3 regions of the Rhodopseudomonas sp. WA056 genome follow, and region 2 is predicted to be linked to each of the others. Evidence: predicted binding sites of a transcription regulator. Region 2 holds the regulator's gene; each other region holds the start of a gene.
The links. The regulator PhoB, encoded in region 2, activates phosphate uptake and scavenging genes when phosphate is short. The targets are predictions, from matches to a motif close to TGTCATNNANCTGTCAT.
Positions count from the first base shown of each region.

Region 1: DU475_RS05775 (RNA degradosome polyphosphate kinase) is a predicted target of PhoB. The motif match lies at 2,232-2,248, and genes of this name have one in related genera.
Region 3: phnF (phosphonate metabolism transcriptional regulator PhnF) is a predicted target of PhoB. The motif match lies at 1,186-1,202, and genes of this name have one in related genera.

Region 1 is NZ_QPFS01000017.1:18,720-21,992, reverse strand. Features, by position in the region: gene DU475_RS05775 (RNA degradosome polyphosphate kinase) at 1-2,163, opposite strand, end outside; gene DU475_RS05770 (P-loop NTPase family protein) at 2,311-2,988, opposite strand; gene DU475_RS05765 (CDP-alcohol phosphatidyltransferase family protein) at 3,032-3,273, opposite strand, start outside.
Region 2 is NZ_QPFS01000173.1:1,990-5,262, forward strand. Features, by position in the region: gene DU475_RS22260 (aspartate aminotransferase family protein) at 1-388, opposite strand, end outside; gene DU475_RS22265 (GcrA family cell cycle regulator) at 866-1,375, shown strand; gene phoB (phosphate regulon transcriptional regulator PhoB) at 1,727-2,440, opposite strand; gene phoU (phosphate signaling complex protein PhoU) at 2,514-3,230, opposite strand; gene pstB (phosphate ABC transporter ATP-binding protein PstB) at 3,254-3,273, opposite strand, start outside.
Region 3 is NZ_QPFS01000116.1:9,892-13,164, reverse strand. Features, by position in the region: gene DU475_RS19155 (carbon-phosphorus lyase complex subunit) at 1-47, opposite strand, end outside; gene phnH (phosphonate C-P lyase system protein PhnH) at 51-653, opposite strand; gene phnG (phosphonate C-P lyase system protein PhnG) at 656-1,129, opposite strand; gene phnF (phosphonate metabolism transcriptional regulator PhnF) at 1,241-1,969, shown strand; gene phnE (phosphonate ABC transporter, permease protein PhnE) at 2,114-2,980, opposite strand; gene phnE (phosphonate ABC transporter, permease protein PhnE) at 2,977-3,273, opposite strand, start outside.

The sequences.
Region 1 (3,273 bases), on a different contig from region 2:
GCGGGGCGAAGATTCCTGGAGCGACTTGCCACGGCCGGACAGACTCGGATTGGTCATGAAGTAGTTGTGGACGTTGAAGGGCTCCTCGCCCTTGCCGGCCTTCATACGCGTGGACGAACCGTCCGGCAACAACCGCCAGCTCTGCTCGGTATCCTTCAGGTTGGCGACCATGATCTGTTCCAGCACCTGCTGATGCACGGTCGGGTTCAGCATCGGGCACAGCACCTCGACCCGGCGGTCGAGATTGCGCGGCATCATGTCGGCCGAAGAGATGTACACCGCCGCCTTGGCGCTCGGCAGTCCGTGACCGTTGCCGAAGCAGTAGATGCGGCCGTGCTCGAGGAACCGGCCGATGATCGATTTCACCCGGATGTTGTCGGACAGGCCCGGCACCCCCGGCCGCAGGCAGCAGATGCCGCGCACCACGAGTTCGACCGTCACCCCGGCGCGCGAAGCCTCGTACAGCGCGTCGATGATCTCCGGATCGACCAGCGAGTTCATCTTCAGCCAGATCGCCGCCGGCTTGCCATTGCGGGCGAAGTCGGTCTCGCCGCGAATGTGCGCCAGCATAGTCTTGCGCAGCGTGATCGGCGACACCGCCATCTTCTCGATGTCGCTCGGCTCGGCATAGCCGGTGATGTAGTTGAACACCCGCGCGGCGTCGCGGCCGAGGATCGGATCGGACGTGAAGTACGACAGGTCCGTATAGATACGGGCCGTCACCGGATGGTAGTTGCCGGTGCCGGTGTGGATGTAGGTGGTGAGACTGCCGCCCTCGCGCCGCACCACCAGCGACAGCTTGGCGTGGGTCTTGAGCTGCAGGAAGCCGTAAACCACCTGCACGCCGGCGCGCTCCAGGTCGCGCGCCCAGCGGATGTTGGCTTCCTCGTCGAACCGCGCCTTCAGCTCGACCAGTGCGGTGACCGACTTGCCGGCCTCGGCGGCCTCGGCCAGCGCGCGGACGATCGGCGAGTTGTTCGAGGTCCGATACAGCGTCTGCTTGATCGCGACGACGTCGGGATCGCGCGCCGCCTGCTGCAGGAACTGGACGACGACGTCGAACGATTCATACGGATGGTGGACGATCAGGTCTTTCTGCCGGATCGCCGCGAAGATGTCGCCGCCATGGTCGCGCACCCGCTCCGGATGCCGCGGCACGTAGGGCACGAATTCGAGGTCGGGGCGATCGACCCGGGTGAGCTGCGACAGCTCGTTCATCGCCAGCACACCGTCGACCAGGAACGCCTCGTCGTCGGCGGCGCCGAGCGCGCGCTGCACGAACACCCGCAGCTCTTCGGGCATCGCCGAATCCACTTCGAGCCGGATCACCGACCCGCGGCGGCGCCGTTTCAGCGCGGTCTCGAACAGCCGGACCAGATCCTCGGCCTCTTCCTCGATCTCCAGTTCGCTGTCGCGGATGATCCGGAACGAGCCCTGCCCCTTGACGTGGTAGCCGGGGAACAGCCGTCCGATGAACAGCGAGGTCGCCTGCTCCAGCGCCATCACCCGGACGGTCTGGTCGCGCCCATTCCCGGGCAGACGGATGAAACGGTCGATCCGCGCCGGCATCCGTATCAACGCATTCATCGGCTTGCCGTCGGATACCCGCGCCAGTTGCAGGCCGATTGTGAAGCCGAGGCTCGGAATGAACGGGAACGGGTGCGCCGGGTCGATCGCCAGCGGCGTCAACAGCGGGAAAATGTTGTGGAGGAAATGATCCTCCACCCAAGCGCGCTCCGATTTCGTGACGTCCTTTCCGTCCAGCAACAGAATACCGTGATCGCCCAGCACCCCGCGCAACTCGCGCCAGATCGACTGCTGATCGCTCGCGAGCTTCGAAACAGCCTCGTTGATCAGCCCAAGCTGTTCGGACGGCGTCAGCCCGTCCGGGCTGCGTTCAGTGATGCCCTCGCGGATCTGCGCTTTGATACCGGCGACGCGGACCATGAAGAACTCATCGAGGTTGTTGGCCGAAATCGACAAAAACCGGACCCGCTCCAGCACCGGATGGTGCGGATTGACCGATTCTTCGAGCACCCGACGGTTAAAGTGCAGCCATGACAGCTCGCGATTGATGAATCGCTCGGGGCCCGCTGCAACCATCGAGGCCGGCTCGGCCTCGCCTTTTTTCTCTTCGATCGCAATCACTTGCTCGGAGTCCATGAGGAATCGATCCAGACCAGGATGTAACGCGCCGCGGCTGCGGCGCCGCGAGACAATGCGGACGTGGCATGACGTTTCCATGACATTGAGAAACGAGGCACAGAAGCCGTCAAGCGGCGCGCTGGCGGCATCATTGCCGCAGGCCGCTCAATCGTCGCGCAGAATCTCGGACGCCAGTGCCCGTGTCACAGGCCGGCCGAGCCGCAGCGCCATGGTGTCGAGTTTCTCGACCACGCGCCGTGCCGCGACGAACGAACGGTCGATCCGGTTGGCCAGATAGCCGACCAGACCGGCGTCGATGCACATCTGCCGGTCGGCGCAGAACTTGACGATCAGGGCACGAAACAGCGCATCGTCGGGCGGCAGTAGCGAGACCACAGGCACCGCACGCAACCGCGACTTCAGGTCGCGCAACTCCACCGGAAAGGCCGAAGGCGCGAGGCGGCCGGTGAACAGCACATAGGCTTCGTCTTCGCGGGCCATGTTGATCAGGTGGAACAGCGCTCGTTCGTCGAAGCTGCCCGGCGCAAGGTCTTCGACGACCACCGCGCCGGTCGCCAGCGCGCCGGGCACCGCCGCCGCATTCAACGCCTGCGCCGCGGTCGACCGCGCCCCGGCGAGTTCGGCCCAGATCGCGGCCAGATGGCTCTTGCCGCTCCCCTCGGGGCCCACCAGCATCATGATACGGTTGGGCCAGTCCGGCCAACTCTCGATCAAAGAGAGCGCCGCGGTGTTGGCCGAGCCTTCCAGAAAATCCTCGCGCGACAGGCTTTCGGCGTGCGGCAGATCGAGAGCTAGTTGTCGAGGTTCAACGCGAACTGCCACAGGGCGCTCCATGCCGGCCCGAAAACGCGGCCGGCCGCCGCGGTCAACGGCCTGGCTCGATCGTGCTCATGTGCCGCATCCATTCGACGAGATAGAGGGAGACGGAAAGCAAGGTCAAGACGGTCACCGCCGCCATCAGCAGCAGGTCGTACGGCGCCGGCTCGAAGGCGAAGGCCAGCGCCCCAAGCACCAGTGCGGCGAACGACACCTGGGCGACAGTGTTCAGCTTGGAAACCATCAGCGGCTTCATCGGGATCGGACGGCCGAACACCCAGGAGATCATCA
Region 2 (3,273 bases):
AAGTAATCACCCGGGTGCGCTCGGGCGCGCCGTTGGAGAAGTGATAGTGCCGCGCCATCTTCAGCGCGCACTCCACCGCCTCGGCGCCCGAATTGCAGAAGAACACCATGTCGGCAAAGCTCTGCTCGCACAGCCGCGCCGCCAGCCGTTCGCCGTCCGGGCTCTTGAACAGGTTGGACATGTGCCACAGCCTGGTCGCCTGCTGCTGCAAGGCTTCGACCAGATGCGGATGGCAATGACCGAGCGCGTTGACCGCGACGCCGCTGGTGAAATCCAGGTAGCGCTCACCGTCGGTCCCGTGCAGCCAGACACCTTCGCCGCGCTCGAACGCGACATCCGCTCTGGCGAAAACCGGGAGGAGATGGGACGTTGCAGCGCTCTGAGACATGGCCGATCCGATCGGAAAAAACGGGCCGCCGGCCGGACGCGTCACGCGCATGACACGAACGCAGTCTGGGACAACGTACCCCGGAAACGAAACGTGCCGCCTTTCCAGGCGGCACGTGGGATTATTCTAGAAGCGTCGAACTCACTGTCAACACGGAGCTTCGACGAAGTGCTGCCGGAAAGCATCAGCGCTGCTGTTTGTTGTGGCTTCGCGGACTCACTCACAGGAGAAGGTGTGGACGCACCGGGTCGGACTCTTGCGCCCGAGTCACGGCATATTGTAGCCTTTTGCCTGTCGGGTACGACATCTCGTGCGCGGTTTGTAATCCATTTCGTGTTCTCGAACGAGGCGTAACGCCGGGGCGGCAGGGGTCGTCCGGCGAGCGCTAAGGGATTCTGACAGCAGAGATTTTGACGACCTCACAGCCGCGGTTCCGCGCCCCAGTCTCGGCGCCCGCTGGCAGGAAGGGATAGAACTATGACGGCATTGACCTGGACCGACGAGCGCGTCGAGCAGTTGAAGAAATTGTGGGAGGGCGGGCTGTCGGCGAGTCAAATTGCCGCTGAGCTGGGTAACGTCACCCGCAATGCCGTGATCGGCAAGGTCCACCGCCTCGGCCTGTCGGGCCGGGCCAAGAGCCCGACCTCGGCGGCGCCGCGGCAGCGCAAGGCCCGCCCTGTGCAGCAGATGATGAGGGTCACGCGCCCGGTCGCGCGCGGCAACACCGCTTTGGCGCACGCCTTCGAGGTCGAGGCCGAGCCCGATCCGATCGCGTTCGACAACGTGGTACCAATGAACCAGCGGCTGTCGCTGCTGGAACTCAACGAAGCCACCTGCCACTGGCCGGTCGGCGATCCGTCGAGCCCCGAATTCTTCTTCTGCGGCGGCAAGTCACTGCCGGGTCTGCCGTACTGCGCGCATCACTCGCGCATCGCCTATCAGCCGGTCGGCGACCGCCGCCGCCAAGCGCCGAAGACCACCCGCTAGACTGACGCCGCCGGCCCAACGCCGCGGCGAACCGCGCTCGCGCAGCGCAGGGCCGCGACACCCTGCCAAACTGTGATCGCTCGCAAAAGCGGGCGCCCCAGTATGCCAGAGCGTCCGTTACTTCCCACCCAACTCACTGCAAGACTGGATCCTCCGCTTTCGCGGAGGGTGATGCTGCGATGTTGGGCTGAGGCCGCGGCTGAACGATCGCAAAAGCGGTCGGGTCGGCAAGGGCGCGTAGCGTCGTGCCCACGGGTCACAAGATCACGTTCGCGGTCAGCGCTGTTTGAAACGAGGGATTTGGTGGGCAAGCTTCGCCTTACCCACCCTCCGTCGCAAACCTGCTAACAACTACGATGGGCTGCCTTCCACCTTGGCGAAGCGGTCGTCGAGGGCGTAGCCGGCGCCGCGGACGGTGCGGATCGGATCCTGTTCGCGGCCGATATTCAGCAGCTTGCGCAGGCGCCCGATGTGGACGTCGACAGTGCGCTCGTCGATGTAGATGTCGCGGCCCCACACGCCGTCGAGCAGTTGCTCGCGGCTGAATACCCGGCCGGGATGTTCGAGGAAGAACTCGAGCAGCCGATATTCGGTCGGTCCGAGATCGATCGGCCGGCCGGAACGCGCCACCCGGCGCTTGTCGCGGTCGAGTTCGAGATCGCCGTAGGCCAGCACGGTGGCGAGCCGCTCCGGCGCCGCCCGGCGCAGCAAACCCTTCACCCGCGCCAACAGTTCCGGCACCGAGAACGGCTTGACGATGTAGTCGTCGGCACCGGTCGCGAGCCCGCGGACGCGTTCGCTTTCTTCGCCGCGCGCCGTCAGCATGATGATCGGCAGTTGCTTGGTTTCCGGGCGGGCCCGCAGCCGGCGACACAGCTCGATGCCGGACAGGCCCGGCAGCATCCAGTCCAGCACCACCAGATCGGGAATTCGCTCTTTCATCCGAGTGTCGGCGTCGTCGCCCCGCGCCACCGCCTCGACCTCGTAACCTTCGGATTCCAGATTGTATCGCAGCAGCGTCGTCAGCGCTTCCTCGTCTTCGACCACCAGAATGCGCGCAGCCATCGTCGTCCTCGTCTTAGTCCTCGTCCCGGTTCGTGCACCGCCGGCGGCCCGGGAGCCGGCGGCGGGATCGACGTCAGTTGCCCGGCGTCGCGTTCGCGAAGGTCGTCGTGTCGCCCTTGGGGCGCTTGTCCATGATCTGCTGCCCCTCGATCATGTAGAATACCGTCTCAGCAATGTTGGTGGCGTGATCGCCGATCCGCTCGATGTTCTTGGCGCAGAACATCAGATGGATGCAGAACGAGATGTTGCGCGGATCTTCCATCATGTAGGTGAGCAGCTCGCGGAACAGCGAGGTGCAGATCGCGTCGACTTCCTCGTCACCGTTCCACACCACCATCGCGGCCGGCAGATCGTGGGCCGTGTAGGCGTCGAGCACCGCCTTGACCTGCGACTGCACCAGATCGGTCATGTGCTCCAGTCCGCGGATCAGCTTCAGCGGATGAAAGTCGCTGTCGATGGCATTGACGCGCTTGGCGATGTTCTTCGACAGATCGCCGATCCGCTCCAGATCGGTCGCGACCCGCATCGCCCCGACGATCTCGCGCAGGTCGATCGCCATCGGCTGCCGCCGGGCGATCGTGAGCACCGCGCGCTCTTCGATGCTGCGCTGCATCTGGTCGATCTCGGCATCGGCCGCAACCACGCGCGAGGCCAGCGCGACGTCGCGCCTAATCAACGCGTCGACCGAGTCGACGATCTGGCGTTCGGCGAGGCCGCCCATTTCGGCGACCAACCGCGTCAACTCCTGCAAATCGCCGTCGAACGCCTTGGTGGTGTGCTCGAATCCCATGTCCGTTCTCCTCGCCCGCGGCGTCAGCCGAACCGGCCGGTGA
Region 3 (3,273 bases), on a different contig from region 2:
TGGGCATTGTCGATGGCGCGTTCGCCGCCTTTGACTGCGACATACATCGGTCAGCTCCCTTGGCTGAGGCGCGTGGTGCGCGGGATCGCCACCATTTGATCGCCGTTCACCAGCACCACGTCGAGGCCGCGCGGAAACAGCGCTGCGTTAATACTCAGGCGATCGAACAGGTCGGCCGGCTGCAGCGATGCCTGCAGCAGCGTCTCGCCATCGATGCCGGGACCGTGCAGCCGGAAGCCGTCGCCGGAGCCCAGCGCCTGCACTTGAATAATGAGTGTGGTCGAACGATCCGGATATTCGGGCGTGCCGAGCGCGAACCGCTCGAACGGCAGTAGCGCCGAGCCGTCACCGATCAGCGCGAACGCCGCGGTAGAAGGATCGTCGGTCAGCGGCGCGCCGGTGTGAAACTTCAGCCAGCGCGCGACCGTGCCGTCCGCCGCGATCGCGGCGTCGAGCCAGATCGGCGTGTCGTGGTCGAACAGCGTCAGCGCCAGTGCGGCGCTGGCGTGCATCAGCGGCGCCGGTGTGCCGGCCTCGACCGTGATGCGTTGGATGCGGCCGGGCCGCGCCATCGCTTCCATCACGGCGCGGAAGGTCGATTGCGCGCCGAGCACCTTGTCGGCAAAGCCGGAGGAAAGTTCGGTGGTGGTCATGGTCAGCCCTCGCCTCGCACCAGCGTGTAGAAATCGACCTTGGTGGCAGCCGTCCGGGCGGCCTTTTCGGCGCGTGCGGCTTCGACTTCAGTCCGCAGCGGCGCGATCACCTCGGTCTCGACCGCAGCCGAATAGTCCGCCGATTGCAGCAGCGCGTCGCACAGCGCGATCAGCTTCGCCTTGGTGCGATCTCGCCCCAGCGTGTAGCCGAACCCGACCTCGCCGCTGGCGAGCCGCACCGCAGCGCGCGACACCGTCGCCTCGCCGACATTGAAGGCGGAGCCGTCGCCGCCGATCCGGCCGCGCAGCATCACCAAGCCCTGTTCCGGCTCGCGCAGCAGCGTGAACGCCGGCGGAGCCAGTGCGTCGATGCGCGCGCCGATCGCGGCAGTCTCGGATGCGGCCAGCACCGCCATCGCGGCGCGCCGGCGCGTGGTTGCGGCTTGTTCGGGGGAGTTTTGTGTCTCCGCGTGCATCGCCATTGCCCAATTCAAGTTGTCTATGTTAATAGACAACTTGATAGAAGCACAATGTGAAAACTCGATGACGACGAATTCCGTGGCGTTGATCACAAAAGCGTGCCTGTCATGACCGCCGAGGCACTCACTTCAGGCGTCGCGTTGTGGCGTCAGGTCGCCGACGGCATCGAGCTGGCGATCGCCGACGGCCGCTATCTGCCCGGCGGCAAACTGCCGGGGGAGACCGAGATCGCCGAGAATTATGGGGTGAACCGTCACACCGTCCGGCGGGCGCTCGCAGCGCTGGCGGAGCGTGGATTGGTGCGCGCCGAGCGTGGCAGCGGCACTTTCGTGCGCAGCCGGCGGATCGCCTATCCGCTGCGCACCCGGACGCGGTTTTCCGAAATCATCAATGCGGGCGGCCGCGAGCCGCGCGGTCAATTGATCGCCGCGGAGCGCGAGCCGGCGACCGGCGCGCTGGCCGGCCAGCTCGATCTCGACATCGGTGCGCCGCTATTCCGGATCGAAGCACTGCGGTCGGCGGACGGCGTGCCGATCAGCCGCGGCACCACCTGGCTGTCGGCGGTGCGATTTCCCGACGCGCCCAAGGTGTTCGCCGCGAAACGCTCGATGACCAAGGTGCTGGCGCATTACGGCGTCAACGATTATCGGCGGCTGTCGACCCGGATCACCGCTTCGATCGTGGATGCGGCCGATGCTGCGCGGCTCGATCTGCCTGCCGGGCGCCCGGTGTTGGTCGTGGAGAGCATCGATGTCGCCGCCGACGGCACTCCGCTGCTGACTTCCCGTGCCCGCTTTGCGGCAGAGCGGGTCGAGTTCGTGATCGAGCCGGATTAGGGCCGCCCTGCGCTCACGTCATCGCCCGCGCAGGCGGGCGAACCAGTATTCCAGAGAGTTCGCGGCAGAGCACGGACGCTCTGGAATACTGGATCCTCCGCTTGCGCGGAGGATGACGGTTGAGAGTGCGATGATCGCCGCGCCTTAAGCGACCGCCTTTCGCCCAATGATCGCAAACCGCAGCTTGCTGGAGATCCAGTCGATCGCCGCCACGGTGACCAGGATCATCAGGATCAGGAACGACACCTTCTGCCATTCCAGCACCCGGATCTGCTCGGCGAGCTGCAACCCGATGCCGCCGGCGCCGACGATGCCGATGATGGTGGCGGAGCGGGTGTTGGATTCGAAGAAGTACAGCACCTGGCTGGCGAGGATCGGCACCACTTGCGGCAACATGCCGAAGCGGACGCTGTGCAGATGCGAACCGCCGGTCGCCTTGACGCCTTCGCTCGGCTTGTCGTCGGCGGCCTCGAAGGCTTCGGAGAACAGCTTGCCGAAATTGCCGAAGTCCGAGCACATCACCGCCAGAATGCCGGCGAACGGGCCGAGACCGACGACGCCGACCCAGATCAGCGCCCAGATCAGGGTGTCGATGCCGCGCACCGCGTCGAGCAGGCGGCGTGTCAGCAATTGCAGCGGACGGATGCGTAGCACGTTGCGGGCCGCCAGGAACGATACCGGAAACGCCAGCAGCGCGCCGCCGAGCGTGCCGAGAAACGCGATTGCCAGGGTTTCGCCCATCGCATGCAGATAGATTTGGGCGAGCTGCCACGACCCCGGATCCGGCGGCAGCATCAGGCCGAGAAATTCGATCAGCCGTCCAGTGCCGCTGAACAGCCGGTCGAACGGGATCTCGAGCCGGATCAGGCCGAATAGGAAGATGGCTGCAGCCAAAGTCAGGCCGCCGATCAGCTTTCCGCGCCTGACCCAGTCGGCGCGGAACTGTTCGGGGAAGCGGGCGACGATGCCGGCCTCGTCGCCGAAGCTCAGGGTGCGGCGGGCGGTACTCATCGTCGCTCCTGACCGATCAGGCGGCGGCGCACGCCTTCGGTGAAATAGTCGATCGCCATCACGGTGACAATGATCAGCAGCAGGATGGCGCTGACGTCGCTGTAGTAGAACTTGCGCACCGCCTCGATCAAATCCTGGCCGATGCCGCCGGCGCCGACGAAGCCCATCACGGCGGCGCCGCGGACGTTAACCTCGAACCGCAGCAGCGCGTAGCTGACGAAGTTCGACAGCACCTGCGGCACGACCGCGAACCGCACCATCTCGAGCCAGTCGCCGCCGGACGACACCACGCC